One region of the Amycolatopsis sp. w19 genome, then DNA from elsewhere that is predicted to be linked to it. Evidence: riboswitches for the same ligand, from Rfam matches in the RefSeq annotation. Region 1 holds a riboswitch; each other region holds the start of a gene.
The links. Region 1 has a riboswitch for cobalamin ahead of cobN (cobaltochelatase subunit CobN). Riboswitches for the same ligand answer to the same signal wherever they lie in the genome.
Positions count from the first base shown of each region.

Region 2: another riboswitch for cobalamin. It lies ahead of metE (5-methyltetrahydropteroyltriglutamate--homocysteine S-methyltransferase); the one in region 1 lies ahead of cobN (cobaltochelatase subunit CobN).
Region 3: another riboswitch for cobalamin. It lies ahead of ACSMFO_RS20815 (peptidase); the one in region 1 lies ahead of cobN (cobaltochelatase subunit CobN).
Region 4: another riboswitch for cobalamin. It lies ahead of ACSMFO_RS33230 (ABC transporter substrate-binding protein); the one in region 1 lies ahead of cobN (cobaltochelatase subunit CobN).

Region 1 covers NZ_JBPQFM010000017.1:168,394-175,437, forward strand. The annotation lists gene ACSMFO_RS28995 (MFS transporter) at 72-1,451, shown strand; cobalamin riboswitch at 1,442-1,594, shown strand; gene cobN (cobaltochelatase subunit CobN) at 1,630-5,211, shown strand; gene ACSMFO_RS29005 (dihydrofolate reductase family protein) at 5,590-6,678, opposite strand; gene ACSMFO_RS29010 (hypothetical protein) at 7,031-7,044, opposite strand, start outside.
Region 2 covers NZ_JBPQFM010000002.1:496,543-503,586, forward strand. The annotation lists gene ACSMFO_RS06795 (ribonucleoside-diphosphate reductase subunit alpha) at 201-3,182, shown strand; gene ACSMFO_RS06800 (ribonucleotide-diphosphate reductase subunit beta) at 3,259-4,335, shown strand; cobalamin riboswitch at 4,418-4,640, shown strand; gene metE (5-methyltetrahydropteroyltriglutamate--homocysteine S-methyltransferase) at 4,740-7,013, shown strand.
Region 3 covers NZ_JBPQFM010000010.1:60,934-67,977, reverse strand. The annotation lists gene ACSMFO_RS20825 (hypothetical protein) at 14-574, opposite strand; gene ACSMFO_RS20820 (hypothetical protein) at 579-3,014, opposite strand; cobalamin riboswitch at 3,082-3,195, opposite strand; cobalamin riboswitch at 3,263-3,411, shown strand; gene ACSMFO_RS20815 (peptidase) at 3,444-4,451, shown strand; gene ACSMFO_RS20810 (LuxR C-terminal-related transcriptional regulator) at 4,694-7,044, opposite strand, start outside.
Region 4 covers NZ_JBPQFM010000023.1:27,862-34,905, forward strand. The annotation lists gene ACSMFO_RS33225 (ABC transporter permease) at 1-464, opposite strand, end outside; gene ACSMFO_RS33230 (ABC transporter substrate-binding protein) at 466-1,974, opposite strand; cobalamin riboswitch at 2,055-2,209, opposite strand; gene ACSMFO_RS33235 (class I SAM-dependent methyltransferase) at 2,233-2,976, shown strand; gene ACSMFO_RS33240 (cation:proton antiporter) at 3,326-5,059, shown strand; gene ACSMFO_RS33245 (Prokaryotic metallothionein) at 5,272-5,478, opposite strand; gene ACSMFO_RS33250 (DMT family transporter) at 5,605-6,600, opposite strand; gene ACSMFO_RS33255 (LysR substrate-binding domain-containing protein) at 6,674-7,044, shown strand, end outside.

The DNA.
Region 1 (7,044 bases):
ACAGTCCCTAACGCAGTCACTGACTGCTTTAGTATCTGGGAGGAATCTGGATGGTTGTGTCCCCTGCGGCGGTGGACCGTCGATCGAACCGGGCCGTGCTGCTCGCGGTGACCTGTCTGGGTCAGTTCATGGTCCTGCTCGACAACACGATCGTCGGAGCGGCGCTGCCCGATATGCAGCATCGGCTGAACACTCAGCTGACCGGCTTGCAATGGATCGTCGACGCGTATGTGCTGCTTGTCGCCATGTTGCTGCTGTCCGGCGGCATCTTCGCCGACCGCTTCGGTCGCAAGCGGGTGTTTCTGTCCGGCGTGGTCGTGTTCACGGTCGCGTCGGTGCTGTGCAGCCTCGCCCCTTCGGTCGGCTGGCTGGTCGCGGGCCGGGTGCTGCAGGGCATCGGGGCCGCGGCGCTGAGCCCTGCCTCGCTGGCCCTCCTCGCCGCCGCCTATCCCGTGCCGCGAGAACGAGTCAAGGCGATCGGGCTGTGGGCCGGATTCAGCGGGATCGGCCTGGCCGCGGGCCCCGTGGCCGGCGGCGTGCTGACGGAGGTCTTCGGCTGGCCCGCGATCTTCCTGGTCAATCTCCCCATCGGCGTTGTCCTGCTGCTGGTCGGCCTGCGCACCCTCGAAGAGGCCCGCAATCCCGGCGCCCCCGCGATCGACGTCCCGGGCACGCTGCTGTCCGTTCTGGGGGTGGGCGCGCTGACCTACGGCCTGATCGAGGGTGGTGCCCGCGGCTGGACGTCGCCGGTCATCCTGGGCAGCTTCGCCGCCGCGGTGGTCCTCCTGGCCGCCTTCATCGCCGTCGAAGCGCGTCGTGCCGCACCGATGCTGCCGTTGCGGCTGTTTCGGGAGCGGCTGTTCACCGTGTCCAACACCGCCATGGTCGTGGTCGGGTTCGCGCTCATGGGCTCGTCGTTCTTCTTCTCCCAGTTCTTCGTGTACGTCCAGGGCAGCTCGATCCTGCGCGCCGGCCTGCAGACCCTGCCGGCGACCGTCGCCATGGTGATCGTCAGCCCGTACGCGGGACGGCTCGCCGCCCGGTACGGCTTCCGGATAGTGGTCACCGTCGGTCTGGCCCTGGCGGGCCTGGGGCTGCTCGCACTCGGCGTGGTGCACGCCGGCACCGGCTACGGGAACGTGTGGTGGCGGCTGGGTGTCGTCGGCATCGGCTTCGCCCTCACCATGTCCCCGCTGACGGGGGCCGCCATCCAAGCGGTCAGCCCGCAAGAAGGCGGCCTCGCCTCGGGTATCAGCAGCACCACGCGGCAGATCGGCGCGGTGCTCGGCGTGGCGTTACTCGGAGCCATCGTCCGCACCCGGCAATCCGGCGGAGCCTCCTTCGAGGCAGGCCTCAACAGCGCGTTCGTCGCGGCCGGCGTCATCACCTTGGCCACCGCCGTGTTCACCGGCCTGTGGCTGCACGTCCGGCCCGGCCACACATCACCTTGACTCCCGCCGGACCGCACCGGAGAGTGAACTCAAGACCCACGCGACGGCGGAGGAGGAACCCGGTGAGAGTCCGGGGCGGTCCCGCCACTGTCATCCTCCCGGCCAGGGAGGGAAGCCAGGAACTCCGGCCGTCGCGACCACACGACCCGGGGCGCGGACACCCCGAGTGAGGACTGCCGTGATCCTGCTTCTGTCCACTTCGGACACCGACCTGCTCAGCGCCCGCTCCAGCGAGGCCGAATACCGGCTGGCCAACCCGGCCCGCCTCGACCTCGCGGAGCTGCCCGCCCTGCTCGACGGCGCCAAGATCGTCGTCGTCCGGATCCTCGGCTCCGAACGCAGCTGGCAGGAAGGCCTCGACACGGTCCGCGCGAGCGGCGCGCACGTGGTGGTCCTCGGCGGCGAGCAGACGCCGGACGCGCAGCTCATGAAGCTGTCCACCGTCCCGGCCGGCACCGCGGCGGAGGCGCACGCGTATCTCGCGCAGGGCGGCCCGGCCAACCTCACCCAGCTGCACCGGTTCCTGAGCGACACCCTCCTGCTCACCGGTGACGGCTTCGAGCCGCCCGCCGTGCAGCCGCTGTGGGGCGTCCTGGAGCGCGAGCCGAAGAGCACCGAGGGTCCGGTCGTCGCGATCCTCTACTACCGGGCGCATCACCTGTCCGGGAACACCGAGTTCGTCCACGCCCTCTCCGACGCCGTCGAGGACGCCGGGGGCCGCGCGCTCCCGATCCACTGCGCCTCCCTGCGCACCCGAGAGCCGGAGATGATGGCCGAGCTGGCCAAGGCCGACGCGCTCCTGGTCACCGTGCTGGCCGCCGGCGGCACCCGGCCGTCCGAGGTCGGCGCCGGTGGCGACGACGAGGCGTGGGACGTCGCCGAGATGGCCGCGCTCGACATCCCGATCCTGCAGGCGCTGTGCCTCACCAGCGATCGCGACACCTGGTCCGCCAACGACGACGGCCTCTCGCCGCTCGACGCGGGCAACCAGATGGCCGTCCCCGAGTTCGACGGCCGCCTCATCACCGTCCCGTTCTCGTTCAAGGAGATCGACGACGACGGGCTCCCCAAGTACGTGCCGGACGCCGAGCGCGCTTCGCGGGTCGCCAAGATCGCGCTCGCGCACGCCCGCCTGCGCCACACTCCCCCGCCGGAACGCCGGATCGCGCTGATGCTGTCCGCGTACCCGACGAAGCATTCCCGTGTCGGCAACGCCGTCGGCCTCGACACTCCCGCGTCCGCGATCGAGCTGTTGCGCCGCATGCGCGACCAGGGTTACGACCTCGGCGAGGATCCGTTCCCCGGCGTCGAGCCCACCGGCACCGACCAGCCCGACGGCGACGCCCTGATCCACGCGCTCATCGCCGCGGGCGGCCAGGATCCGGAGTGGCTCACCGAGGAACAGCTGTCCGGCAACCCGATCCGCGTGCCCGCGGACAAGTACCGCGAGTGGTTCGCCGCGCTGCCCGCGGAACTGCGCGAGGGCATGGAGGAGCACTGGGGCCCGGCGCCCGGCGAACTCTATGTGGACAACGGGGACATCGTGCTGGCGTCGCTGCAGTCCGGCAACGTCATCCTGATGATCCAGCCGCCGCGCGGTTTCGGCGAGAACCCGGTGGCGATCTACCACAACCCGGACCTCCCGCCGAGCCACCATTACCTGGCCGCGTACCGCTGGCTGGAGGAGGAATTCGGCGCGCACGCGGTCGTCCACCTCGGCAAACACGGTTCGCTGGAATGGCTTCCCGGCAAGACCGCCGGTCTCTCGGACTCGTGCGCGCCGGACGCGGTCCTGGGCAATCTGCCGCTGATCTACCCGTTCCTGATCAACGACCCCGGCGAGGGCGCGCAGGCGAAACGGCGCGCGCACGCCACGATCGTCGACCACCTGATCCCGCCGATGGCCCGCGCCGAGAGCTACGGCGACATGGCCCGCCTGGAACAGCTCCTCGACGAGCACGCCAACATCGCCGCGATGGACCCGGCGAAACTGCCCGCCGTCCGCGCGCAGATCTGGACGCTGATCCAGGCCGCGAAACTGGACCACGACCTCGGTGTCGAGGAACGCCCGCACGACGCGGAGTTCGACGACTTCCTGCTGCACATCGACGGCTGGCTGTGCGAGGTCAAGGACGCCCAGATCCGCGACGGCCTGCACATCCTCGGCGCCGCGCCGGTGGGCGAGGCGCGGATCAACCTCGTGCTCGCCATGCTGCGCGCCCAGCAGATGTGGGGCGGCAAACAGGGCGCCGTCCCCGGCCTGCGGTCCGCGTTGGGGCTCAAGGAGAACAGCGACGCCCCACTGTCCGTAGTGGACGCCATCGAGCAGACGGCCCGCTCGCTCGTCGAGGCGATGGAGGCCAGGGACTGGTCCCCCGCCGCCGTCGCCGAGGTCGTCGCCGAGGTGCCGGAACACCAGGAGGTCGCCCGCGTCCTGACCTTCGCCGCCACCGAGATCGTGCCGCGTCTGGCGGGCACCGGCGCCGAGATCGACGCCGTGCTCCACGCGCTCGACGGCGGCTACATCCCCGCGGGGCCCAGTGGTTCTCCCCTGCGCGGCCTGATCAACGTGCTGCCGACGGGCCGCAACTTCTACACCGTCGACCCGAAGGCCATCCCGAGCCGTCTCGCGTGGGAGACCGGACAGGCTCTCGCGGACTCGCTTCTCCGTCGCTACAAGGAGGACACAGGCGACTGGCCGCGTTCGGTCGGTCTCTCGGTCTGGGGCACGTCGGCGATGCGCACGTCGGGTGACGACGCGGCGGAAGTCCTTGCCCTGCTGGGTGTCCAGCCGGTTTGGGACGAGGCTTCGCGGCGCGTCACCGGGATCGAGGCGATCCCGCTCGCCGAACTCGGCCGGCCGCGGATCGACGTCACCGTGCGGATCAGTGGCTTCTTCCGTGACGCCTTCCCGCATGTGATCACCCTGCTGGACGACGCCGTGCGCCTGGTGGCGAACCTCGACGAGCCGGACGAGCAGAACTTCGTGCGGGCCCACACCCGCGCGGATCTGGCCGCGCACGGCGACGAACGCCGGGCCACCACGAGGATCTTCGGCTCCAAGCCGGGCGCGTACGGCGCGGGTCTGCTGCCGCTGATGGATTCCGGGAACTGGCGCGACGACAAGGATCTCGCCGAGGTCTACGCGGTCTGGGGCGGATTCGCCTACGGCCGCGACCTCGACGGCAGGCCGGCGCGCGAGGACATGGAGAACTCGTACAAGCGGATCGTGGTCGCGGCCAAGAACACCGACACCCGCGAGCACGACATCGCCGACTCCGACGACTACTTCCAGTACCACGGCGGGATGATCGCGACGGTCCGCGCGCTGACCGGGACCGCGCCCGCGTCCTACGTCGGCGACAGCACCACCCCGGACGCCGTCCGCACCCGCACGCTCGGCGAGGAGACCGCGCGTGTCTTCCGGGCCCGCGTGGTCAACCCGCGCTGGCTGGCGGCGATGCGCAAGCACGGCTACAAGGGCGCTTTCGAGCTGGCGGCGACGGTCGACTACCTGTTCGGTTTCGACGCCACAGCGGGTGTCGTCGGTGACTGGATGTACGAGAAGCTCACCGAGTCCTACGTGCTCGACGAGGTCAACCAGGAGTTCCTGCGCCAGGCCAACCCGTGGGCGCTGCGCGGCATCATCGAGCGGTTGAACGAGGCGGCCGATCGGGGACTGTGGGCGGAGCCGGACGCCGATCTTTTGGCTCAGCTGCGCGAGGTCTACCTATCGCTGGAGGGGGATCTCGAATCCTGACCTGCCTGTTGGCGGAGCGGAGCAGTGGCCGCGAAAGGTGACCATATGCGTGAACCCGCCACGGCCGAAGGCCCCGCTATCGCGGTGGCAGGGCGCCCTATCCGCATCCGTGACAGGGGAGGGTAGGCCGCGTCCTGCCGACGTCGATCGCGGTCGCGGGTTCACCAGAGACATTGCCGTCACCCGCTGGAGCAGTGCCGTGGCACTCCCGGCGGTACCACTGTCATATGCGCAGAACTTAGCGTGACAAGGGCGGTGGGACGTCAATGATCGGGAGGACAGCGATGATCAAGCGTCTGTTGAGGGTCGTGCTTCGCCACGGTTGCTGCTCGGCGTGCACCGGTCAGGGCTGCGGCTGCTGCGACGCCTGCAAGTAGCTCACAGGTGGACACCCGGGATATGGGTGTTCGCGCGGCGGACGTCGGCGGCGAGGGCGGGTACCTCGATCACCCGGCGTCCGGCCGCCTCCAGCGTCTCGGCGCCGACGCAGTCGACGAACACCGATGGCTCGCGCCAGGCGAAAACGACGCGCGGGATGCCGGCGTCGAGGATGAGCTGGGTGCAGCTTCGCGGATGTGACGTCCGCGAGCTGCACGGCTCCAGTGACGTGTACATCGTCGCCTCCGCCAGCCTCGGATCCCCTGGTTCGAGTTTGGCGAGCGCGGCCTCTTCGGCATGGTTGGCGGGATCGCCGTCGCCCGAGAAACCGGTGGAGAGCACTTCGCCGTCGGCGGCGGTGATCACCGCGCCGACGCGGAAAGTGCGCGGCGGGCAGTTCTCCGCCAGCGCGATGGCCTCGCGCAGGTGCCGGATGTCCACATCGGACGGTTCCGGCGTCGCGTGGTACTCCATGACGGCGATGTCGCCCAGCCGCGTGGTTCCGGTCAGCGTCAGCCCGCGCGGGAACGCGCCCGGCCCGACGAACCGCGGCGCGCGTGTGTCGCCGACGAAGAACGGCGCGACGGCCAGATGCAGCTCGTCGACCAGGCCCTCGGTGAGGAACTGGGTGTGGATCGCGCCGCCGCCCTCGACCATGAGCCGCCGGATGCCGCGCGCATGGAGATCGGCCAGGATTTCTTTCAGACCGGACAGTTCGACGACGGTCGCCTTCACCCCCGTGACGACGCCGGGCGGCGCGTAGACCAGCTTCTCGGTGTCGCCGACAGTGAAGAACTGTGCCGCCGGATCGAGTGACCCGCTCCGCGTGAGGGTGACCTTGACCGGCTGTTCCGGACGTCCTTCCGCGACCCTTTTCGCGACGAGCTCCGGCGAGCGGACCAGCAACCGCGGGTTGTCCGCCCGCACCGTGTTCGCGCCGACGAGGATCGCGTCCGACGCGGCGCGCAGCCCGTCCACCCTGGCCCAATCGTCCTGGTTCGACAGCACCAGCCGGGTGTCGCTCGCGTCGTCGAGATAGCCGTCGAGCGAGACCGCGGCGGAGAGCAGGACATGAGGGCGTTCGATCACGCTCGCCAGTATGCCCCTCGCGGGTCTTTGGGACAGGCCGTGTCTCGGGCGGCGGGGCTTTGTGGCGGGTCGTTCGGTGCCGGAAATCGGCAATGGATGGGCGGGGATCCGGGGCGCCGGTGTCGCGTCGGGGTCGACGCGCTGGTGCCGTTGCCGGAATTCGGCGACGGTTGCCTGGGGGATCCGGGGAACGTCTCTCGATGTCATGTGATCGAAGTCGGCACCTGCGTTGTTGCCGAAATCCGGCAACGCGAGACACCCGCCTCCAAGGGCAGCGCTCAAGAAATCCCCTCTGCGCACTCCTGACCGCTGTCAGGCGAACATCGCCAAGCGCACACATCCCGGATTTCCCTCACCAGCTGCCAT
Region 2 (7,044 bases), on a different contig from region 1:
AACCCGCCAGGGTGAGCCGACGACACGCCACCCATTGGGGCACGTGCAGCCTCCGACCCCTACATGTAGTCTCTGGGAACCGGCACCGCCCAGCGACGGGGAGACCGCTCGGGAGCGGTGGTCGGACAGCTTTGTGAACCTGCAGCGCACGGCCTTGTGAGGCCTTGTGGTGCTTCAACGCGCCCTTATTGGAGTGACGCATGTCAGTGGAAACCGGTCAGCGGCCGCCCTCGTCCTCGGACACCACGCCCGCGACCGTGCGAGTCATCCGGCGGGACGGCAGCGTGTCCCCCTTCGACGCGAACAAGATCTCGGTCGCCGTGACCAAGGCCTTCCTCGCCGTCGAGGGCGGTGACGCGGCCGCTTCGTCGCGGATCCACCACCTGGTCAAGGAACTGACCGAGCAGATCGAGACCACCCTGCTCCGCCACGCCGGTCCCGAGACCGCGCTGCACATCGAGCAGATCCAGGACATCGTCGAGCTCGCGCTCATGCGCGGCGAGCACCACAAGGTCGCCCGCGCGTACGTCCTGTACCGCGAGGAGCGCGCGAAGGCCCGCGAGGCCGAGAAGCCCGCGTCGTCGGACGTCGCCATCAGCGTCAAGGCGGCCGACGGCTCGCTCCGCCCGCTCGACTGGGCCCGCGTCTCGCACGTCGTCGGAGAGGCCGTCGCCGGTCTCGAGGACGTCTCAGCGGAGCCGGTGCTGGCCGAGGCCAAGCGCAACCTCTACGACGGCATCAGCGCCGACGAGCTCGCCCTCGCGCAGATCATGGCCGCGCGCGTGCTCGTCGAGCAGGAGCCGAACTACTCCTACGTCAGCGCCCGGCTGCTCGCGGACAAGCTCCGCGGCGAGGCGCTCAGCTACCTCGCGGGCGTGCCGCAGCAGGCCAGCCAGGACGAGATGGCCACCCGGTACCCGCAGTACTTCCGGGACTACCTCAAGCGCGCCATCGAGCTGGAGCTGGTCAACGCCGAGCTGCAGACCTTCGATCTGGACAAGATCACCGCGGCCATCCACGCCGAACGCGACCTCGACTTCGGCTTCCTCGGCCTGCAGACCCTGTACGACCGGTACTTCCAGCACCACGACGGGGTCCGCTTCGAGCTGCCGCAGGCGTTCTTCATGCGCGTCGCGATGGGCCTGGCGATCCGCGAGGACGACCGTGAGGCTCGTGCCATCGAGTTCTACGAGCTGCTCTCGACGTTCCACTTCATGGCGTCCACCCCGACGCTGTTCAACTCGGGCACCACGCGTCCGCAGCTGTCGTCCTGCTTCCTGACCACGGTCGACGACGACCTGGACTCGATCTTCCAGGCGTACAAGAACAACGCGCTGCTGGCGAAGTACTCGGGCGGTCTCGGCAACGACTGGACCCCGGTCCGCGGCCTCGGCGCGCACATCAAGGGCACCAACGGCCAGTCGCAGGGTGTCGTGCCGTTCCTCAAGATCGCCAACGACACCGCGGTCGCGGTGAACCAGGGCGGCAAGCGCAAGGGCGCGGCCTGCGCGTACCTCGAGACCTGGCACGTGGACATCGAGGAATTCCTCGACCTGCGCAAGAACACCGGTGACGACCGTCGTCGTACGCACGACATGAACACCGCGAACTGGGTGCCGGACGAGTTCCTGCGCCGCGTCGAGGCCGACGCGCAGTGGACGCTGTTCTCGCCGAACGAGACCCCGGACCTGCACGACCTCTACGGCAACGCGTTCGCCGAGCGCTACCGCGAGTACGAGGCCGCCGCCGAACGCGGTGAGCTGAAGGTGTTCCGCAAGGTCCGCGCGGTCGACCTGTGGCGCCGCATGCTGACCATGCTGTTCGAGACCGGCCACCCGTGGATCACCTTCAAGGACCCGTGCAACCTGCGTTCGCCGCAGCAGCACGTGGGTGTCGTGCACTCGTCCAACCTGTGCACCGAGATCACCCTGAACACCACCACCGACGAGGTCGCGGTCTGCAACCTCGGCTCGGTGAACCTGCTCAAGCACGTCACCCCCGAGGGCCTGGACACCCAGCGCCTCGAGAAGACCGTGCGCACCGCGGTCCGCATGCTCGACAACGTGATCGACATCAACTTCTACACGATCCCGGAGGCGCGCCGCTCCAACCTGCGTCACCGCCCGATCGGCCTCGGCCTGATGGGCTTCCAGGACGCGCTGTTCGAGATCGGTGTCCCGCTGTCCTCGGACGAGGCCGTGCAGTTCGCGGACACGAGCATGGAGCACATCAGCTACTACGCGATCTCGGCCTCGACCGACCTCGCGGAGGAGCGCGGCCAGTACCAGACGTTCGAGGGTTCCTTGTGGAGCAAGGGAATCCTGCCGATCGACTCGATGCAGCTGCTCATCGACGCCCGCCAGGGCGACGCGCTCGACGTCGACACTTCGTCCACTTTGGACTGGGCGCCGCTGCGTGAGCGGGTCAAGACCGTCGGCATGCGCAACTCCAACGTGATGGCGATCGCGCCGACCGCGACGATCTCCAACATCTGCGGCGTCGGGCAGTCGATCGAGCCGCTGTTCCAGAACCTGTTCGTCAAGTCGAACATGTCCGGCGACTTCACCGTGGTGAACCCGCACCTGGTCCGCTCGCTCAAGGAGCGCGGGCTGTGGGACGAGGTCATGGTTTCGGACCTGAAGTACTTCGACGGCAGCCTCGGCCAGATCGACCGCGTGCCGGACGACCTGAAGGCGCTGTACGCGACCGCGTTCGAGATCGAGTCCAAGTGGCTGGTGGACGCGGGTTCGCGGCGCCAGAAGTGGATCGACCAGGCCCAGTCGCTGAACCTGTACATCGCGGCGCCCAGCGGCCGCAAGCTCGACGAGCTGTACCGCTACGCCTGGCACAAGGGCCTCAAGACCACGTACTACCTGCGGGCCCGGTCCGCGACGCACGTGGAGAAGAGCACCCTGCGCGGCACCGACGGCAAGCTGAACGCGGTCTCGGCCACCCCGGCCCCCGCCGCACCCGCTTCGCCGAAGCCCGCCGCCGCCCCGGCTCCCGCCGCCTCGCCCGCGCCGTCGGCTTCCGCCGCGGTTCCGGCCGTGCCGGTGACCGCTCCTGCCCCGGCCGCCAAGCCGGAGCCGAAGGAGATGCCGAAGGTCTCGGACGTCGACTTCGTCGCCACCGAAGGCGCCGCCTGCCGGATCGACGACCCCGACTGCGAAGCCTGCCAGTAAGACATCGTCGTGAGTGGCGATTCGGGTTCTGACCCGAATCGCCACTCACGACCCCCGACTCGTGAAGTGAGCTTTCATGACCACCTTTGACGCCTCCGCCGACGCCACGGGCCTCGGTGAGATCGAAGTCGGCGCCGCCCGCATCAACGTCGACGACAAGCGGATGATCAACGCCCGCGCCGACGTCAACCAGCTGCTGCCGATGAAGTACACCTGGGCGTGGGAGAAGTACCTCGCCGGCTGCAACAACCACTGGATGCCGACCGAGGTCGCCATGCAGGCCGACATCGCGCTGTGGAAGTCGCCCGACGGCCTCACCGAGGACGAGCGCACCATGCTCAAGCGCAACCTCGGCTTCTTCGCCACCGCGGAATCCCTGGTGGCCAACAACATCGTGCTCGCGGTGTACCGGCAGATCACCAACCCCGAATGCCGCCAGTACCTGCTGCGCCAGGCGTTCGAGGAGGCCGTGCACACGCACACCTTCCAGTACATCTGCGAAAGCCTCGGCCTGGTCGAGGGCGAGCTGTTCAACATGTACCGCGAGGTCCCGTCCATTTCGGACAAGGACGCGTGGGCGCTGAAGTACACGCAGAACCTGGAGAACCCGGACTTCGAGACCGGCACCCCGGAAGCCGACCAGAACTTCCTGCGTGACCTCGTCGCGTTCTACGTGATCTTCGAGGGCATGTGGTTCTACACCGGTTTCGCGCAGATCCTCTCGCTCGGCCGCCGGAACAAGATGATCGGCATCGCCGAGCAGTACCAGTACATCCTGCGCGACGAGTCGATCCACCTGAACTTCGGCATCGACTGCATCAACCAGATCAAGATCGAGAACCCGCACCTGTGGACCGAGGAGTTCCAGGCGGAGATCCGGACGATGCTGACCGAAGCGTGCGAACTCGAGGTCGCCTACGCCCGCGACACCATGCCGCGCGGCATGCTCGGGCTCTCGGCCGAGCTGATCGAGCAGTACATGCACTTCATCACCGACCGCCGGGCGCAGCAGATCGGCCTCGCGCCGATCTTCGGCGAGACCGAGAACCCGTTCCCGTGGATGTCGGAGGCGATGGACCTCAAGAAGGAGAAGAACTTCTTCGAGACCCGCGTCATCGAGTACCAGTCCGGTGGCGCCCTCGACTGGGACTGATCACCGACACGTAGTACATGAAGGCCCCCTTCCTTGCGCCTAGGTACAGGAAGGGGGCCTTCATGTACTTCTCCTTCGCGGTACGCTCCGGAGTGCTACTGGTTCGCCCGGCCTCCCAGGCCGGTCGAGGTAACAGGGAACCCGGTGCGAATCCGGGACTGCCCCGCAGCGGTATGTGGGAACGAAAGCCGTCACCGTGCGAGACACGGTAAAGCACTGGGACATGGCGCCCCGGGAAGCGACGGCCGGTAGGAGCGAGCGAGTCGCCCACGAGTCCGAAGACCTGCCCGTGGTACGCGCGCCGACGGCGTGCGTGAGTCCGGGCCTCGTGGGATGGGCACGACCGAACGGCGGTCACTCCTGCGCGCCCCGGGCTCCGACGACAAGCTCGCGAGGAGAGAGCTGTGACCGAAATCGGCACGACAGTGCTGGGCTACCCCCGGATCGGACCGGACCGGGAACTCAAGCGTTCACTCGAACGCTACTGGGCGGGCAGGATCGGCGAGGCCGAACTGCTCGGCACCGGCCGCGCACTGCGCACCCGCGCCTGGCGGGAACTCAAGGACGCGGGACTGGATTCCGTCCCCTCCAACACGTTCTCCCATTACGACCAGGTGCTCGACACCACCGAGCTGTTCGGAGCGCTGCCGGAGCGCTTCACCACGCTCGGCCTCTCGCCGCTCGACACCTACTTCGCCGCCGCGCGCGGGGTGCAGGACGCGCCGGCGATGGAGATGACGAAGTGGTTCGACACGAACTACCACTACATCGTCCCCGAACTCGGCCCGGACACGACGTTCTCGCTCACCGGCACCAAACCGCTGGACGAGTACCGCGAAGCCCGCGCGATCGGCGTCGAGACCCGGCCGGTGCTGGTGGGCCCGGTGACGTTCCTGCTGCTCGCGAAACCGGCCGAGACGGCTCCGGAAGGCTTCCGCCCGCTGGAGCTGCTCGACAACCTTCTCGACGCCTACGTCGAACTACTGCGCCGTCTGCACGACGAAGGCGTCGAGTGGGTCCAGTTCGACGAGCCCGCCTTCGCCGCGGATCGCAGCGAACGGGAACTCAACGCGCTCATCCGCGCCTACCACCGGCTCGCGAAGGAGACCGCGCGGCCGAAGATCCTGGTCGCCGGATACTTCGGCGGGCTCGGACGCGGACTCGGCGTGCTCGCCCGTTCCCCGATCGACGCCATCGCCGTCGATCTCGTGTCCGATGAGTCCTTTGTGGACGCCGTCGCCGCCGAGCCCGCCTTACGGGACAAGGAGGTCTTGGCCGGTGTCGTGGACGGGCGCAACGTCTGGCGCACGGATCCGACCCGCGCGCTCAGCCGGGCGGCGACGGTGCTGGGCACCGCGAAGTCGGTCAGCGTGTCGACGTCCTGTTCGCTGCTGCACGTGCCCTACGACGTCGAACGAGAGGACGGGCTTCACCCGCGGCTGAAGGGCTGGCTCGCTTTCGCCAGGCAGAAGGTCGACGAGGTCGTCCTGCTCGGGCGTGCGTTGAAGGAAGAGGGCGTCGACCTCTCCGCCGCCCGCGCCGCGGCCACGGATCGCGCGACGGCGGCCGACCTGGCCGACAGCGGGGTCCGCGCCCGGCTGGAGGCGCTGCGGCCGGAGGACACCGTCCGCTCCCCCTATGCCCGGCGGGCGGCGGCTCAGCAGGCCGCGTTGAAGCTGCCGCCGTTGCCGAGCACGACGATCGGCTCGTTCCCGCAGACCACCGACGTCCGCAAGGCGCGGGCCGCGCACAAGGCGGGTTCGCTGGACGACGCGGGCTACGAAGCCGCGATGAAGGCGGAGATCGAGCGTGTCGTCCGGCTGCAGGAGGACCTCGGCCTCGACGTGCTGGTGCACGGTGAGCCCGAGCGCAACGACATGGTGCAGTACTTCGCCGAGCGGCTGGCCGGGTTCGCGGCCACCGACTTCGGCTGGGTGCAGTCCTACGGTTCGCGCTGCGTCCGGCCGCCGATCTTGTACGGCGACGTCTCGCGTCCGGAGCCGATGACCGTCGAGTGGGCTCGCTACGCGCAGGGTCTGACCGGCAAACCCGTCAAGGGCATGCTGACCGGACCGGTGACGATCCTGGCGTGGTCGTTCGTCCGCGACGATCAGCCGCTGGGCGAGACCGCCCGTCAGGTGGCGCTGGCCATCCGCGACGAGGTGCACGACCTGCAGGAGGCGGGCATCCGCGTCATCCAGGTGGACGAGCCGGCGTTGCGGGAGCTGCTCCCGCTGCGCGCGGCGGCGCACGAGGCGTACTTCGCGTGGGCGGTTTCTTCGTTCCGGCTGGCGACTTCCGGGATCGACGACGCCACGCAGATCCACACACATATGTGCTATTCGGAATTCGGTGAGGTGGTCAAGGCGATCGACGCGCTCGACGCCGACGTCACCAGCATCGAGGCCGCGCGGTCGAAGATGGAGGTCGTCACCGATCTCGGCGCGGCGGGCTTCGGCCGCGGCGTCGGGCCGGGTGTCTACGACATCCACTCGCCGCGTGTCCCCGGCGTGGACGAGGTCAGCGGCCTGCTGCGGACCGCCGTCGGCGCCGTGCCCGCCGAGCGGATCTGGGTCAACCCGGACTGCGGCCTGAAGACCCGCGGCTACGCGGAGGTCGAACCGGCCCTGCGGAACCTGGTCGCGGCCGCCCACACGGTCCGCTCCGAACTGGCCTGACCGGTCCGTGAAGGCCTCCTTCCCTACCCTC
Region 3 (7,044 bases), on a different contig from region 1:
GGAAGGACCCTTTTCACGGGATGGCCGGGTTCCTCGGCGTGACGCCGGGCGGCGGGTTGGTGGTCGCGGACTTGTTCAGCGAGAACGACCAGCCCTCGAAACCGCCCGGGACGACGTTGCGGTTGAGGGCACCCGAGCTGCTGTAGGTCCAGGTGGAACCGGAACCGTCGGCGTTCCAGTAGCCCCAGTACGCGCCCGCGGGCGGGGTGGTGACGCACGCTTCCTTGTAATTCGGGTTGGTCGTCAGCGGGAGCGTCTCCGTCGCGGACGGGCGCCCTTCCAGACGGCAGACGAAAGCGAGCCCCCAGCGCGCGGTGCCGGCGACCGCGATCCCCGCGTCCTGCAACGCCTTGATCCCCGTGCGGGCGGTGCCCGGCGTGGCGTTGGGCGAGCAGCGGGTGATCGTCGGGGCGGCCAGCTCCTGGAAGTCGATCACGACCGTGACCCCGGTGCGCGCGTCGGCACCGGTGCAGATCCCGGCGTAGCCCTTCGTGGTGTCGACCGCGTTCGCGGGTGCGGCGGACAGCCCGATGAGTCCGATGAGGACGGTCGTGACGGCGAGCAGTCTCTTCATGGTGTTACCCCCTTTTCTTGGTGAAACGACGAAGTACGAAGACGAGCGCGATCGCGGTGGAGAGGAACAGCACGGCCAGCCCGGCGAGTCCCCAGATCAGCCATCCCGGCCGGTCGTCGGACTGGGCGGCGGCCAGCGCCGGTGTATCGGTGCCGGCGGTCAGCGGGAGCCGGATCGCGGGTGACAGCGGGGAATCCGCGGCGGTGAGCCAAGACCGGCCCGCGACCCCTTGTGCGGCGGCCGAACTGGTCGGGAAATCGGTCTCTCCCCCGGTTCCCTTGGCGAATCCGCCGTCCTGCTGGACGAGCTTGCCCAGCGAGCGCGCGGTTCCGCTCGCGTCGAGACCGGCGGTCTGCCGCGCGGCGGCGACGGTGGCGCTGAGCGCGATGTCCACCTCGCCGCCTTCTCCCGTCACCAAGCCCTCGCCGGTGGGCCGGACGCCGAGCGCGTCCACCGCGGAGACGAACGCCGACACGCGCCGTTCGGTCCAGCCGTCCGGGCGTCTGGTCGGCGGCGCGGCATCCGTGTGCGGACGGGCGACGAGCGCGGTGACCGCGGCGGCCGTCGCGGCGAGGTCGCCGGAACCGCATTCCGCGGTGTCGAGGTGCTTCGGGAAGGTCCCGTCCGCGCATTGGCGGGAGAGGAGCAGTTCGACCGCGGGGCCGGGATCGGCGGCGGTGGCGAGGACCGCCCAAGCGTGCCGCTCGACCGTCCGATCGGCGTCGGCGAACGATCCGGTGTCGGTGAATTCCCCGTCGGTACCGCGCAGTTTCACCAGATCGGCACGCAACGGACCGGCGACGTCCGACTTCGCGAATTCGGCGACGAGCACGAGTTTCGCGAGCGGTTCGGCGTACGACGCCTGACCCTGTTCGTACGGCGCTCCGTGCGCGTAGGCCTGCACGGCTTCGGGCTTCAGCAGGAACTGCGAAGCGCGGGCGACCGCGTCCGGCTGCTGGTCCAACGCCCGCAAGGCCAGCACCACGTCGGCGGTGGCGTCGTAGTCGACGTAGGTCTTGCCGTCCTCGGTGACCTCGACGTGGTCGCCGCCGACGAGCCGGTTCGTCAGGTAGGCCCCGAGGCGGACGGCCGGGGTCGCGGTGACCGGAGCGGCGATCGCCGCGACCGTCGACACCCGGGCGCCGGTGGACGCCTTGGGCGTGATGGATTTCTTGGGCTCAGGAGCGGGCTTGTGCGGCTGCGTCACAGGAGCCGGGGTTTCCGGGACGCCGGTGGTCGGCGGCAGGACTTCGCCCTTCGCAAGCGGGTAGAAACCGACCTGCGACAACCCGAGCGAAGCCTGGGCACTCGCGCGGATCCAGGTGTCGAGGCCGCTGATGCCGGAGGAACGCGCCGCCTCGTAGGAAGCCGGGTCGTAGGCGATCGCGCCGAGTTCGCCCGCGAGCTTGTTCCCGGAGTCGGCCGCGGCGTTCGCCTGCGCGGATTTGAGGAACCGCACGCCCTTGTCCACCGCCGCGTTCGCGCCGCCTGCGTCGACGAGCGCTTGGACGATCAGGCCGGTGCTGTTGGTGTTCGGCGCCTCGGTGCCGACGCCGCCACCCCAGCCGCCGCCGGGCGTCTGGTTCGCCTTGAGCCAGGAGACGGTCTTGGCGATCGGGGCGTCGAGACCGGCCGCGCCCGCCTTCTTCGCGGCCAGCATCGCCGAGAGGGCGAGCCCGGTGGCGTCACCGTCGGTCGGGGAAAGGCCGAGCGGTTTACCCTCGTCGCAGGTCGAGACCTTGCGGCCGTCCGGAGTGACGTGGTCGCCGGTCTCCTTCGTCGGGATGTAGGAGAAGAGGACGCGGAAGTAGCCCTCGGAACACTGCTGGGTCAGCAGCCTGTCGATGGCGATCCGGTCGTTCTCTCCCGCCACGGCGAGCCCGATCACGCCGAGCGCCTGGCCGAACATGTTCGCGTTGTTGCTCACCGCGTCGGCGAGGGCGGGATCCTTGGAGTAGTCGCTGACCCGGCCCTTGTCGGGGCCCTTGCGCATGATGGCCGCATGGGTCTCTGCGACCAGGTCGTAGCCGTCGAAGGCCCGCGGATTCCGGCCGGACACCTGGGCGGCGACCATCGTCTTCGCCACGGCGCCGCCGACGATGATCTTGTCGTATCCCGCGCCGGGGGCGAGCCCGTCCCAGGTGAAGTAGTCGGTGGCGTGACCCTGGTCGTCGAGGAACTTCACGATCGGCTCGGCCCGCGCGCCTTCGCCCGCGGCGTACATCGCGAAGAGCGCGTCGAGCATCAGGCCGTGGTCGGGCAGTGAGCCGCCGCTGGGGTTGTCGAATGTGCCGTCCGGCTTCAGCTTCGTCGCGAGCCAGCGGGAATTCACCTTCGCCGCACCGGGATCGTTCGCCGCCGTCGCCGTCCCGCTGAGCGGTGCGGCGATCATGGTGACGATGACGGCGAACGCCGACGCGGCCAGGTACCCGCGGCGCATGACTCCTCCTTGCGGCATGGCGGAGGACAGCGCGGGACGCCGCAGTCACCCCTGTTTATCGCGACAGTGGTTCGTACGTCCGCCCGTTCGGTATCCCGGCTCGCCCTGCGAAGGGCCCACGGTTGCGCGACAGCGCCGGATTTCGACCGGCTTCCCCGTCACGGGCGGCGGTGTTCTGTTGTCGAGCCAGCCGAGGTTAACACCTGTTCACCTCCGGTAGGTACCACCGGCCAGTCGGTCGTGAGGATCACATGGGCACCCGGCGGTATCCCGCACCCGACCGGGGTGAGAGTCTTCAGGCGCGGTCGTGGGGGAAGTCCGGTGAGAGTCCGGCGCTGTCCCGCAACGGTGTGCCTTCCAGGCGAGCCCGGTCACCCACATCGCACGGTGTCACCGACTCCTGTCGTGGAAATGCGGGAAAGGGTTCTCATGAGACGTTTGGTTTTCGCTGTCGCCCTGCTGTGCGGCATCGGGCTGGTCGCCGCTCCGGCGGCGGCCGCGGCCACCCACGACAAGGCGGACGCCGCCGCCGGCTGGCTCGCCAGGCAGATGACCGACGGCGAACGGTTCGAGGCCGACTTCGGCGGCCAGAAGTTCCCCGATCAGGGCCTGACGATCGACGCGATCTTCGCGTTCGCCGCGGCCGGCGTGTCGGACACGAACGCGGGCAAGGCGATCGCCTGGCTCGCGAAGCCGGAGGTCACCACCGGCTACGTCGGGGGCGGCACCGAGGCCTATGCGGGCGCGCACGCCAAACTGATGCTCGCCGCGCAGATCCGGGGCAAGGACCTGGCGTCGTTCGGCGGCGTCGACTTGAAGGCGGGCCTGCTCTCGCTGCTCACGCCGTCCGGCCGGTTCTCCGACCGATCCGAGTACGGCGACTACTCCAACGCCCTCTCGCAGTCGCTCGCCCTCCTGGCGCTGGACCGCACCCCGGGCGGTGCCCCGGCGTCGGCCGTGACGTTCCTCGCGGGCACCCAGTGCGCGGACGGCGGTTTCCCGCAGAACTTCGGCGAAGCGACGTGCACGAGCGACGTCGACGCGACCGCGACGGTCGTGCAGGCCTTGCGCGCCGTCGGTGACCCCGTGAACGCCCGCGAGGGCACGTCGTGGCTGGTCACGAAGCAGCACGCGAACGGCGGCTTCGGCGTCGCCGCGAACGCGCCCAACGCCAACAGCACCGGCCTCGCCGCGGAAGCGCTGGCCGGTCATCGTCCCGCCGCCGCGGTCAAGGCGCGGGAATTCCTGCGGTCACTGCAGACCGGCTGCGCCGGCGCCGAGGCCGACCGCGGCGCGATCGCCTACGACGCCACCGGTCCGAACCCGACGACCGCCCCGCGCGCGACCGCGCAGGCGATCCTCGGCCTGGCCAGGGTTCCGCTGAGCGACCTGCACGGCGGTGGCCGCCCGCAAGCCCCGGTCCTCGCCTGCCCGTGAACCGTCCTGGATACCTACTTGTCCGGATTCCGTGAAGGCCTCCTTGAGGGACTCTGGGTCCCTCAAGGAGGCCTTCACGGCCTGGGCACACAGGTCACGGCGTGAGCGAAGGCGTGACTCGCGTGATCAGGGACGTGACTCGCGTGGCTGGAGGCCGCATTCGGGAGTTCCGCCTCCAATCACGTGAGTGGGGCCTCCGATCACGCGAGTTCCGGCTTCGATCACGTGAGTCACGGGCAGCGTCACTCGCCGGCGGCGACGCGGCGCGCGAGTTCCACGCGGGACCGCACCCCCAGTGCGGTGAAGATGTTCCGCAGGTGGTGGTCCACCGTCCGGTGGCTGATCACCAGCCGCCGCGCGATCTCCTTGTTCGTCTCCCCCGCCGCCACCAGCCGGGTGATGGCGTCCTGTTGCGGCGTGAGGCCGGCGAGCGATCGGTGCGGAGCGTCGACGGTCTCGCCCGCCGCGCGCAGCCCGGCCCTGGCCCGTTCGGCGAAGCGGGTCGCGCCGACGTTTTCGAAGCCGCGCAAGGCATCGCGGAACTGGTCGCGGGCGTCACGGGTCCGGCGATGCCGCCGCAGCAGGGTGGCGTACGCGAACCTGGTCCTGGCGAGTTCCACCGCGCCGCCCGCCCGCCGGTGCGCCTCGATGGCCGCCTGGAAATGTCGTTCCGCCACACCGGGATCCGACGCCATCAGCGCGTGACAACGGTGGCTCAACGCGAGCCAGCAGGGTTCCGCCCCGGCCAGCGTCCAGCGGTCGAACACCTCCAGCGCGGCACGGGCGCGTTCGGGTCGTCCGGCGTTGACGGCCGCCTCGACGAGTTGCGGTGTGGCCAGCACGCGGATCACCGGCTGGTCGCCGGAGACGCCCGAAGCGAGATCTTCGAGCCTGCTCAGCGCGTCGTCGGGCCGGTCCTCGGCCAGGTCCAGGCAGGCGTGCGCCCACGCGGCGACGGCGGCGGGCCTGCCGAGACCGCGTTCGGCGATGCCCTCGGCCGCCTCGTCCAGCTCCGGCGCGCGGTCGCCGAGGAGCGCGGCGGCCAACCCCAGCAGCGTCAGGTGTTCCATCCGCAGGTTGTGGGGCGCGCGCAGGCCGTCGCGGGACGCCGCCCGCGCACACGGGATCCGGTCGAGCGCGATGGCCGAAAGCGCGAGATAGACCAGCGCCCATGGCAGTTCCGCGTGGCGTTTGCCGAGCCGCGCGCGGCTCACCGCGGCCGCCGCGTACTCGTGCGCCTGTTCGGCGTGCCCGCGGGCGAAGGCCGCTTCGGCGGCCCAGACGGCTCCGGCGACGTCGGTGTCGGCCATCCCCTTGGCGACGGCTTCCTCCAGCGGGACGACGGCGTCGTCGTGCCGTCCGGCGTAGACCGACGTCAAACCCCGGAAATGCGCGAACGCCAGCCCTTCTCCGGCCGGGACCGTCCGTGCCAAAGCCCGGTAGCCACCCAGGTCGCCGCCGAGTCTCCGCGCCTCGCCCGCCAGCAGCAGCGCGGCGGCCGGATCGGGCAGCAGCCGCGCCGCCGTGCCGAGTTCGTGGGTGGCGACGGCGGGATCGCCGTCGCGCAGCTCGATCTCCCCGTGCAGCAACGCGACCGCGCCCGGTTCGGCGTCGGCTCTGGACAGCAGCAGCCGCGCCCACCCCGGTCTGCCCGCCTGCCAGGCCGCGTCCGCCGCCGCCAGCAGCCGGGCCGCCCGCACGCCCGGATCGGCGGTCAGCGCGGCGGCGCGTTCGAGATGCCGCGCCGCCGCAGCGTGATCCACAACGGGTGCCGCGGCGAGCGCGTCCGCGAGTGGTTCGGACGGCGTGGCGGTCGCCATCGCGCGATGCCAGAGCGCGTCCGGCCCCTCCTCGACCGAGGCCAGCCGTGCGTGCGCCGCCCGCCGGTCGGCCGGTGACGCCGCCGCGTACCAAGTCGCCTTCCGCGCGGAAAAGTCCATACAGGTGCCGAGAAAACGCAGACGCTCGTCGAGCGGCATCGCGTCGAGCTCGGCCGTGTACCGAGGCAGACGCTCCCGCAGGATCGGCGAAACCGGCTCCCGCCCGGCCGCCTGCGCGGACGTCAGCGACGCCGCCAGCGCGACCAGATCGGCTGGGTTCCCGTCACCCAGTTCGACCAGCTGCGGGCGTACCCCGGCGGGCACGCCACGGTCGCGCAGCACCTGATCGGCGGCGGATTCGCTCAACGGTGGCAGCTCGACGGAGTCGAACTCGTCCGACCCGGATCGCGACGCGAGCACCATCCCGACCGGCGCGCCCGCCAGGCGCCGGGCGGCGAAACCCAGCGCCGCCAAGGACTCCTGGTCGATCCAGTGCGCGTCGTCGACCCAGCAGATCGTCGGAGCCGAGACGGCGCCGAGCCGGTCTCGCGCTTCCGCGCCGCTGGAGACCGACGCGCCGAACATCCGCTGCAGGGCGCCGTACGGCAGCGTGCTTTCCGCCCGCAGGCCCCGCACCCCGACGAGCCGGACGCCGAGGGTGGCGCGCAGCTCGGCGAGCAGGGCCGACTTGCCCAGCCCCTCCATGCCGCGGATCAGCACGGCACGCCCGGCGGCCGAGCGCAGCCCGCCGAAGAGGTCGTCCCTGCCCCGCA
Region 4 (7,044 bases), on a different contig from region 1:
AAACCCGCGACCAGCAGCAGCCCGAGGACGAACTCGGGGATCGAATGCAGGAACAGCGTGACCGCGGTGAGCACGCGGTCGATCCGCGATCCTTCGCGCAGCCCGCAGACCACCCCGACGACCAGCGCGAGCGGAACGAGCACGAGCAGCGTCACCCCGGCGAGCGCCGCGGTGGCGGCGAAACGGCGGACGATCTCGTCGGCCACCGGGGCGCCGGTCACGAGCGACCGGCCGAGATCGCCGGTGACCAGCCCCGAAAGCCAGTTCCCGAACCGGTCGAGCAGCGGCTGGTCGAGCCCGAGCTGATGGCGGACGGTCGCCACCTGCTCGTCGGTGGCCTGTTCGCCGAGCACGACCGAGGCCGCGTCGCCCGGCAGCAACGCGGTCACGGCGAACGTCGCGACCAGCACGAACATCGCCTGCACCATGGCGAAACCCAGCCGTCGTACGACGTGACCCCGCACGTCAGGACAGCCGGGCGCGGTCGAACCGAGCCCAATCGAAGGTGTTCGGCGGCGCGGTCACCACCCCGGAAACCCGTTTCGACACGGCGATCGTCCAGGTGCTGAACCCCCAGGCGAGCAGACCGCCGGTTTCGTGGACGATCCGTTGCGCGTCGCCGAACAGCGCCAGCCTGGCGCGTTCGTCCGCGGTGGCCGTGGCGCGATCCAGCAGCGCGTCGAACTCCGGCGAGCCGAAGCCGTTCACGTTGTTCGAGCCGCGCGTGCGGAAGCGCTGGTTGAGGAACGTCGGGACGGGCAGGGTGGCCGTGCGGGTGAGCGCGGCGACGCCCTTGGTCTTGACCTCGCTGAAATAGGTGCTCGACGCGCGGGTGTTCAGGGTGGCGGCGAGCCCGATCTCCTTGAGCTGCTGGGAAATCAGCGTGGCCGCGGTGGCGAAACCCGGGTCGACGTCGCTGGTCTCGACAGCGAAGGCCAGCCCTTCCGCGCCCGCCTCGCGGACGAGCGACCGGGCCAGGTCCACATCGCGGCGGCGTTGGGGGATGTCCGCGGCATACCCGCGAAGTCCCTTGCCGAACAGGTCGTTGCCGATCTCCCCGCGTCCGGCCAGCGCGACGCGGTTCAACGCCTCTCTGTCCACTCCGGACAGTACGGCGTGCACCAGCCTCGGGTCGGAGAACGGGGGTTGCGTCAGGCGCAGCATCATGCCCTGCATCGTCGTTCCCTTGGCTTCGAGCAGTGACACGCGTCCGTCGCCCGCCAGCCGCGCCGCGGTTCCGGCCGCGAGGTCGTGGGCGTAGTCGACCTGCCCGGACAGCAACGCGTTGACGCGCGCGGTTTCTTCGTTGACCGGCACGAATTCCAGCTCGTCGATACTCGGCGCGCCGTCCCAATGCGACTCGTTCTTGCGGAACACCGCCGCGTCGCCGGGGGTGAACGAGACGAAACGGAACGGCCCCGAGCCGACCGGCGCGGTGAAGTCCGTCGTCCCGGCGGGCACGATCTCCGCGCCGGGAGCGCCCCAGCCCGACGGGAATTCGAAGTCGGGCGCGGTCAGCGTCAGCTCGATTTCGGTGGGGGACACCGCTTTGCTGCGGGCGAAGTCCACCTTCGCGAAGTATTGCCGCGACGAGGAAGCCAGCGCGGGGTCGGCGATCCGCCGGAAGCTGTAGAGCACGTCGTCCGCGGTGACCGGACGACCGTCGTGGAAGGCCGCCTGCCGCAGCCGGATCCGCCAGCGCGTGCCGGCGACGTCGCTTTCCCAGGACTCGGCCAGCCGCGGTCGCAAGGAGGTGTCGGCGTTGTAGGCGACCAGCGTGTCGAAGAGCGCCTTGGCCCGCGCCTGGTCGACGAAGAGCGAAACCTGGGACGGGTCGAGGGTTTCCTTCGACCCGCCCGCGGCGAACGCCACTCGCAACCGGCCCGTGTCCGCCGGCGCGGTCCCGCAGGCGGCCAACGGCGTGAGCGCGGCCAGCGCGAGCAGTCTCCGACGGGTGAGCGGATGACGCGTCATAGGGACCTCCGGGACGTCGAGCACTGTCCCGGGCGCGCGACCGCACGTGAACGGGACCCCGCTCCGCACTCCACGACAGTTGGGGTTGGCGGTGTCCGGCGGGCAGTCCGGCTCACGGCTCGGCGGCCGATCACGGTTGCGGGTCAGCGCCGGATTCACACCGGCTTCCCCCGACGGGCACCTTCTTACGTTGTGGCGCACACGGTAACCCATGACCGGCGTGTGCTACACAGGATCAAGATCACGAAGGGGAGGCCGGTGGACGAGAAGCTCGCGGCGGACTGGGTCCGCCGGTGGGACGTGCAGCAGGAACGCTATGTCGCCGACCGTGAAGAACGTTTCACCGTGGTGATCGACGTCGTCGAACACGTCTGCCGCGACGTCGCCGAGCCGCTGGTGCTGGACCTAGGCTGCGGCCCCGGCTCGCTGACCACCAGGCTCGCCCGGCGGTTACCGCACGCACGGATCGTCGGCCTCGACGACGACCCGTTCCTGCTCGCCCTCGCCCGCGCGACCCGGCCGGAGCGGAGCGACATCGAGTACGTCCGGGCCGATCTCGCCGAGAGCGGCCGGCTGAAGTGGCGGCCGGTCGACGCGGCGGTCTCGACGACCGCGTTGCACTGGCTGCGCCCCGAGCGGCTCGCCGAGGTCTACCGTGACCTCGCCGTCGCGCTGAGGGCGGGCGGAGCGCTCGTGAACGGCGACCACCTCTACGACGAGCAACCGGCCATCCGCGAGCTCGCCGAAGTCGTCAAGGAGCGCCGCGCGGCCCGTGCCGGGGTCCACGCCAACGAGGACTGGAAGACCTGGTGGGCGGCGGTGGCCGCGGATCCCGCGCTGAGGGAGCGCTTCACGGCCGAAGAGTTGCGCGGCATCTCGACCGGCTACGGCAACCGGCTCAGCCCGCAGGAGCACACCAGGCTGCTCCGGGCGGCGGGCTTCGCGGAGGTGGCCCCGGTGTGGCAGTCCGGCGACGACTACGTCCTGGCGGCGCTGCGCTGAAGGGCTCCGGATGTTGTGAAAGTGGCTTTCGCAACCTTCAACGTTGCGAAAGTGGCTTTCGCAACACCTGCTCGGACTCTGCCACCCATGAGGACCGCAGGCCGGGGTGAAGGGGACTTTCCGCTCGTGCGATGAGGGGAAGGTCCCCTTCACCCTGTCGGTCGCCACCGAAACGCTCTTTGCCACTCACGACGCGTTCGGCGGCCTCGGTACCTGGGCGGCTTCGCGCACCGCAGGCGAGGTGGCTTTCGCGACACACCGCACTGACCGGCTCCGACTTGCGGGTCCGCTGACCTCGTGTCCAATGGACACGGCAAGCCACTGACCGGCGAGAGGACACGTGAACCCGGTGAACCTGACCCTCGTCGTCGTCCTCGGTGTCGTCAGCATCGTCCTGGTGGCCGCGTTCTCCGAACGGCTCAACGTGGCCGCTCCGCTGAGCCTCGTGGTGGCCGGTATCGGCCTGAGCTTCCTGCCCGGCGTCCCGCATCCCGAGGTCGAACCGGAGCTGATCCTCGCCGGAGTACTCCCGCCGCTGCTGTATTCGGCGGCGGTGAACATGCCGGTGGTCGATTTCCGGCGGAACATCCGGCCGATCACCGGTCTCGCGGTGCTGCTCGTGGTGGGGACGACCCTGGGCGCGGGCTGGCTGTTCCACGAGCTGATCCCGGACATCGGCTGGCCCGCCGCGTTCGCGCTCGGCGCGGTCATCAGCCCCACCGACGCCGTCGCCGCGACCTCCGTGGGACGGCGGCTCGGCCTCCCGCCCCGGCTGCTGACCGTGCTCGAAGGCGAAGGACTGGTCAACGACGCCTCCGCGCTCGTCCTGCTGCGGTCGGCCGTCGCCGCGGTCGCCGGGTCGGTGTCCGTCTGGGGCATCGTGGGAGAGTTCGTCTTCGCGGTCGTCGTGGCGGTCGGGATCGGATTGCTCGTCGGGATCGTCAACGTCCGGGTGCGCGCGTTGCTGGGCAACGCCGTGCTCAACACCGCGATCTCCTTCGTGGTCCCCTTCATCGCGTTCCTGCCCGCCGAAGAGGCCGGAGCCTCTGGCGTGCTCGCGGTCGTCGTCGCCGGCCTCGTGACCGGTCACCTCGCCCCGCGGCATCTGCGCGCGACGGATCGGCTCGCCGAGGCCGTCAACTGGCGCACCGCGGCCTTCCTGCTGGAAAGCGCGATGTTCCTGCTCATGGGACTCAGCGTCAAAACCCTCATCGACGAGGTGCACGACGACGGTTCGAGCGTGTGGCGCGCGCTCGGCATCGGGCTGGCCGCGTCGGCGCTCGTCATCGTCGCGCGCATCGTCTTCGTCGGGCCCTTGGTCGGCGGCCTGTACCGCGAGCAGCGGAAGGCCGCTCGGTTCAAGCCCCGGCTGGAAACGACGCAGGCGGTGCTGCGGGGCGACGAGTCGAATCCCGCCGTCACCGAACGGCTGGACAAGGCGTCACCGAGGCGGGTGGCGCATTTCCGGAAACGGCTCGACCGGGCCGCCGCCGACGTCGAGTTCCGGCTCACCGAGACCTTGGGCTGGCGCGGTGGGGTGGTGCTCGGCTGGGCGGGGATGCGCGGCGCGATCACCCTCGCGGCGGCGCAGACCCTTCCGCAGGACACGCCGGACCGCGCCCTGCTGGTCCTGATCGCCTACGTGGTGGCGACCACGACGCTGCTGGTCCAGGGAATGACGTTGCCCGCGGTCATCCGCGCGGCGCGCGTGCCGCCGGAGGACCCGGGCCGGTTGCGGCGCGAGTACGTCCGGCTCACGACCGAACTGGCCGACGCGGCGACGTCCCTTTTGGACGATCCCGGCCTGGAGGATCCCGGCAACGGGCCCTTCGGTGACCGGGTCGTGGACCGGGTGCGCTCGGACGTACGCGTCCCGCCCGCGTCACCGGGCGACCGCCCGGCCCCGGAACAGATCGAGCAGTACCTGCGGTTGCGCCTGCGGGTCCTGACCGAACAGTCCGAACGTCTCCAGCACGCCCGGTCGAGCGGCGCGTACAGCTCCGAGGCGCTGAGCCGGGCCCAGACCGCCCTCGACGTCGAGATGGCCAGGCTCGAACAGCTGGCGGACCGGCCGATCTCCTGACCGGATCACGCGTGCTCAAGGACGGATCTCGCGTGCTTGAACACCGAACTCGGAGATCCGTCTCCAATCACGCGAGTCCGGTTTCCGAGCACGCGAGTCACGCCTAGGGCGGCGGACGGGGTCGCGCGGACGAGGCGCTTCCGGTGGCCGTGCTGGCCGAAGGCGCGGACATCGTCCCGTCAGGCGCGGTTCTTCGGTTCGCGGTCTGACGATCAGGACGTCGCGACGGCGTCGCGTGCCTTGTCTCCTCCGGCGACCGAGCTCTCCCTGGCGCAGTGCGCGCAGCAGAAGAAGCGATCCTCGACCTGGATGCCGTGTCCGACCACGCGGCAGCCGCAGTGCTCGCAGATCGGCGCCAGTTGGTGGATCGCGCATTCGAAGGAGTCGAAGGTGTGCTTCGCTCCGTCGACGGTGTGGATCTCGAACGTCTTTTAGTAGTCGTTTCCGCAGACTTCGCAGTTCGTCATGGTGGAGGGCTACCCGGCGTATGGCGCCGGCAACCGTAGGGGAGCGGGCTGCGGCTGATCCGCAGGTCATTTGTGTATCTACGTCGAACCTTGATCGTGCCGGTCACGCCCCGGGCGGACGACCGAGTGGGGAAGATCCTGGACGTTGGACGGCCGGAATCTTCCCCGCTCGCCCAAAGACACACGTTCCCGCCGCGGAGTCCGGCTCACCGCCCAAACACTGACGACGACCAGCAGACATCCGGCCAGCTGCGTGATGGTCGGCCGCTCGTGCAGGGCGATGACACCGAACACGACGGCCAGAACCGGGTGCAGCAACAGAAGTGAGGCACTCACCTGAGGCGCCAGCTGGGAAAGCGCTCCCGCGATGAGGAGCCAGGCGAGCACCTGCCCGACCAATGCGAGCGCGATCAGCCACAGCCACGCGGCCAGGTCGAGGTCCAGGTCGATCCCCGTCCACACACTGCCGACCACGACCGCCGCGGCACACGCCGCCGTCGTGGAAGCGCACACCGGGAACACGACATGGCCTTGCCCGCCGCCCTGTCGCATGAAGAACAGATACCCCGCGTAGGCGATGCCCGCGATGGTGCCGAACACGATGCCGCCGACCGGGTCCGTCCCCGGCTCGGCCTGGCCGATCACGCCGGCCGCCATGGTCACGCCGATCAGCATGACCGGTATGAGCGCGAGGAACCGCCTGGACGGGGCCGATCCGTGGAACAACCAGGTGAGCAGCGGGAACACCACCACCTGAATGGTGAGCAGCACCGTGGAGATGGACGCGCCGACGTCCTCGATGCTGGCCACCCAGAACACGTAGTCGATGCCGAGCAGCATCCCCGCCGCCAGGTCGAACCGCATCAGCCGCCACGGCCGCGGCCCGATCCGCCGCCATTCCCGGATCGACAGCGGGACCAGCACCGTCAGCGCGATGGCGCAGCGCAGGAACGCGGTGGTCCCCGGACTCGCACCGGACAGTTTGGCGAACCCGGCCGACACCGAAGTGCACGCCGCGCCCCCGGTGATGCGCAGCGCGGCCGTGCGGTGCCGATCGGGTGCCCGAACACTCATGGCGATCACTATGCCGAGTCCGGTCGCATAGCAAAAGTGAATGTTCCTACGGTGAAATCGGTAGCATTGCTTCATGAATCTGGGTCGGCTGCAAGCGCTCGCGTCGGTCGCGAAGTACGGGTCCGTCGCCCGCGCCGCGGAAGTCCTGCACGTCACGCCGTCCGGGGTGTCGCAGCAGCTGAACAAACTGGAGAAGGAGACCGGACACCCGCTGCTCGAACCCGCGGGGCGCGGCATCCGGCTCACTCGCGCGGGCCAGGTGCTGGGCGAGCACGCGGTGCGAGTGCTCGCCCAGGTCGCCGCGGCCGAAGCCGATCTCGCCGCGCTGGATCGGGAGGTGGCCGGCCCCCTCCGGATCGGGGCCGTCGGCAGCGCGATCCGGGAGCTGCTGCCGGACGTGCTGGCCGAACTGGTCGCCGACCGGCCACGGCTCACGGTGTCCCT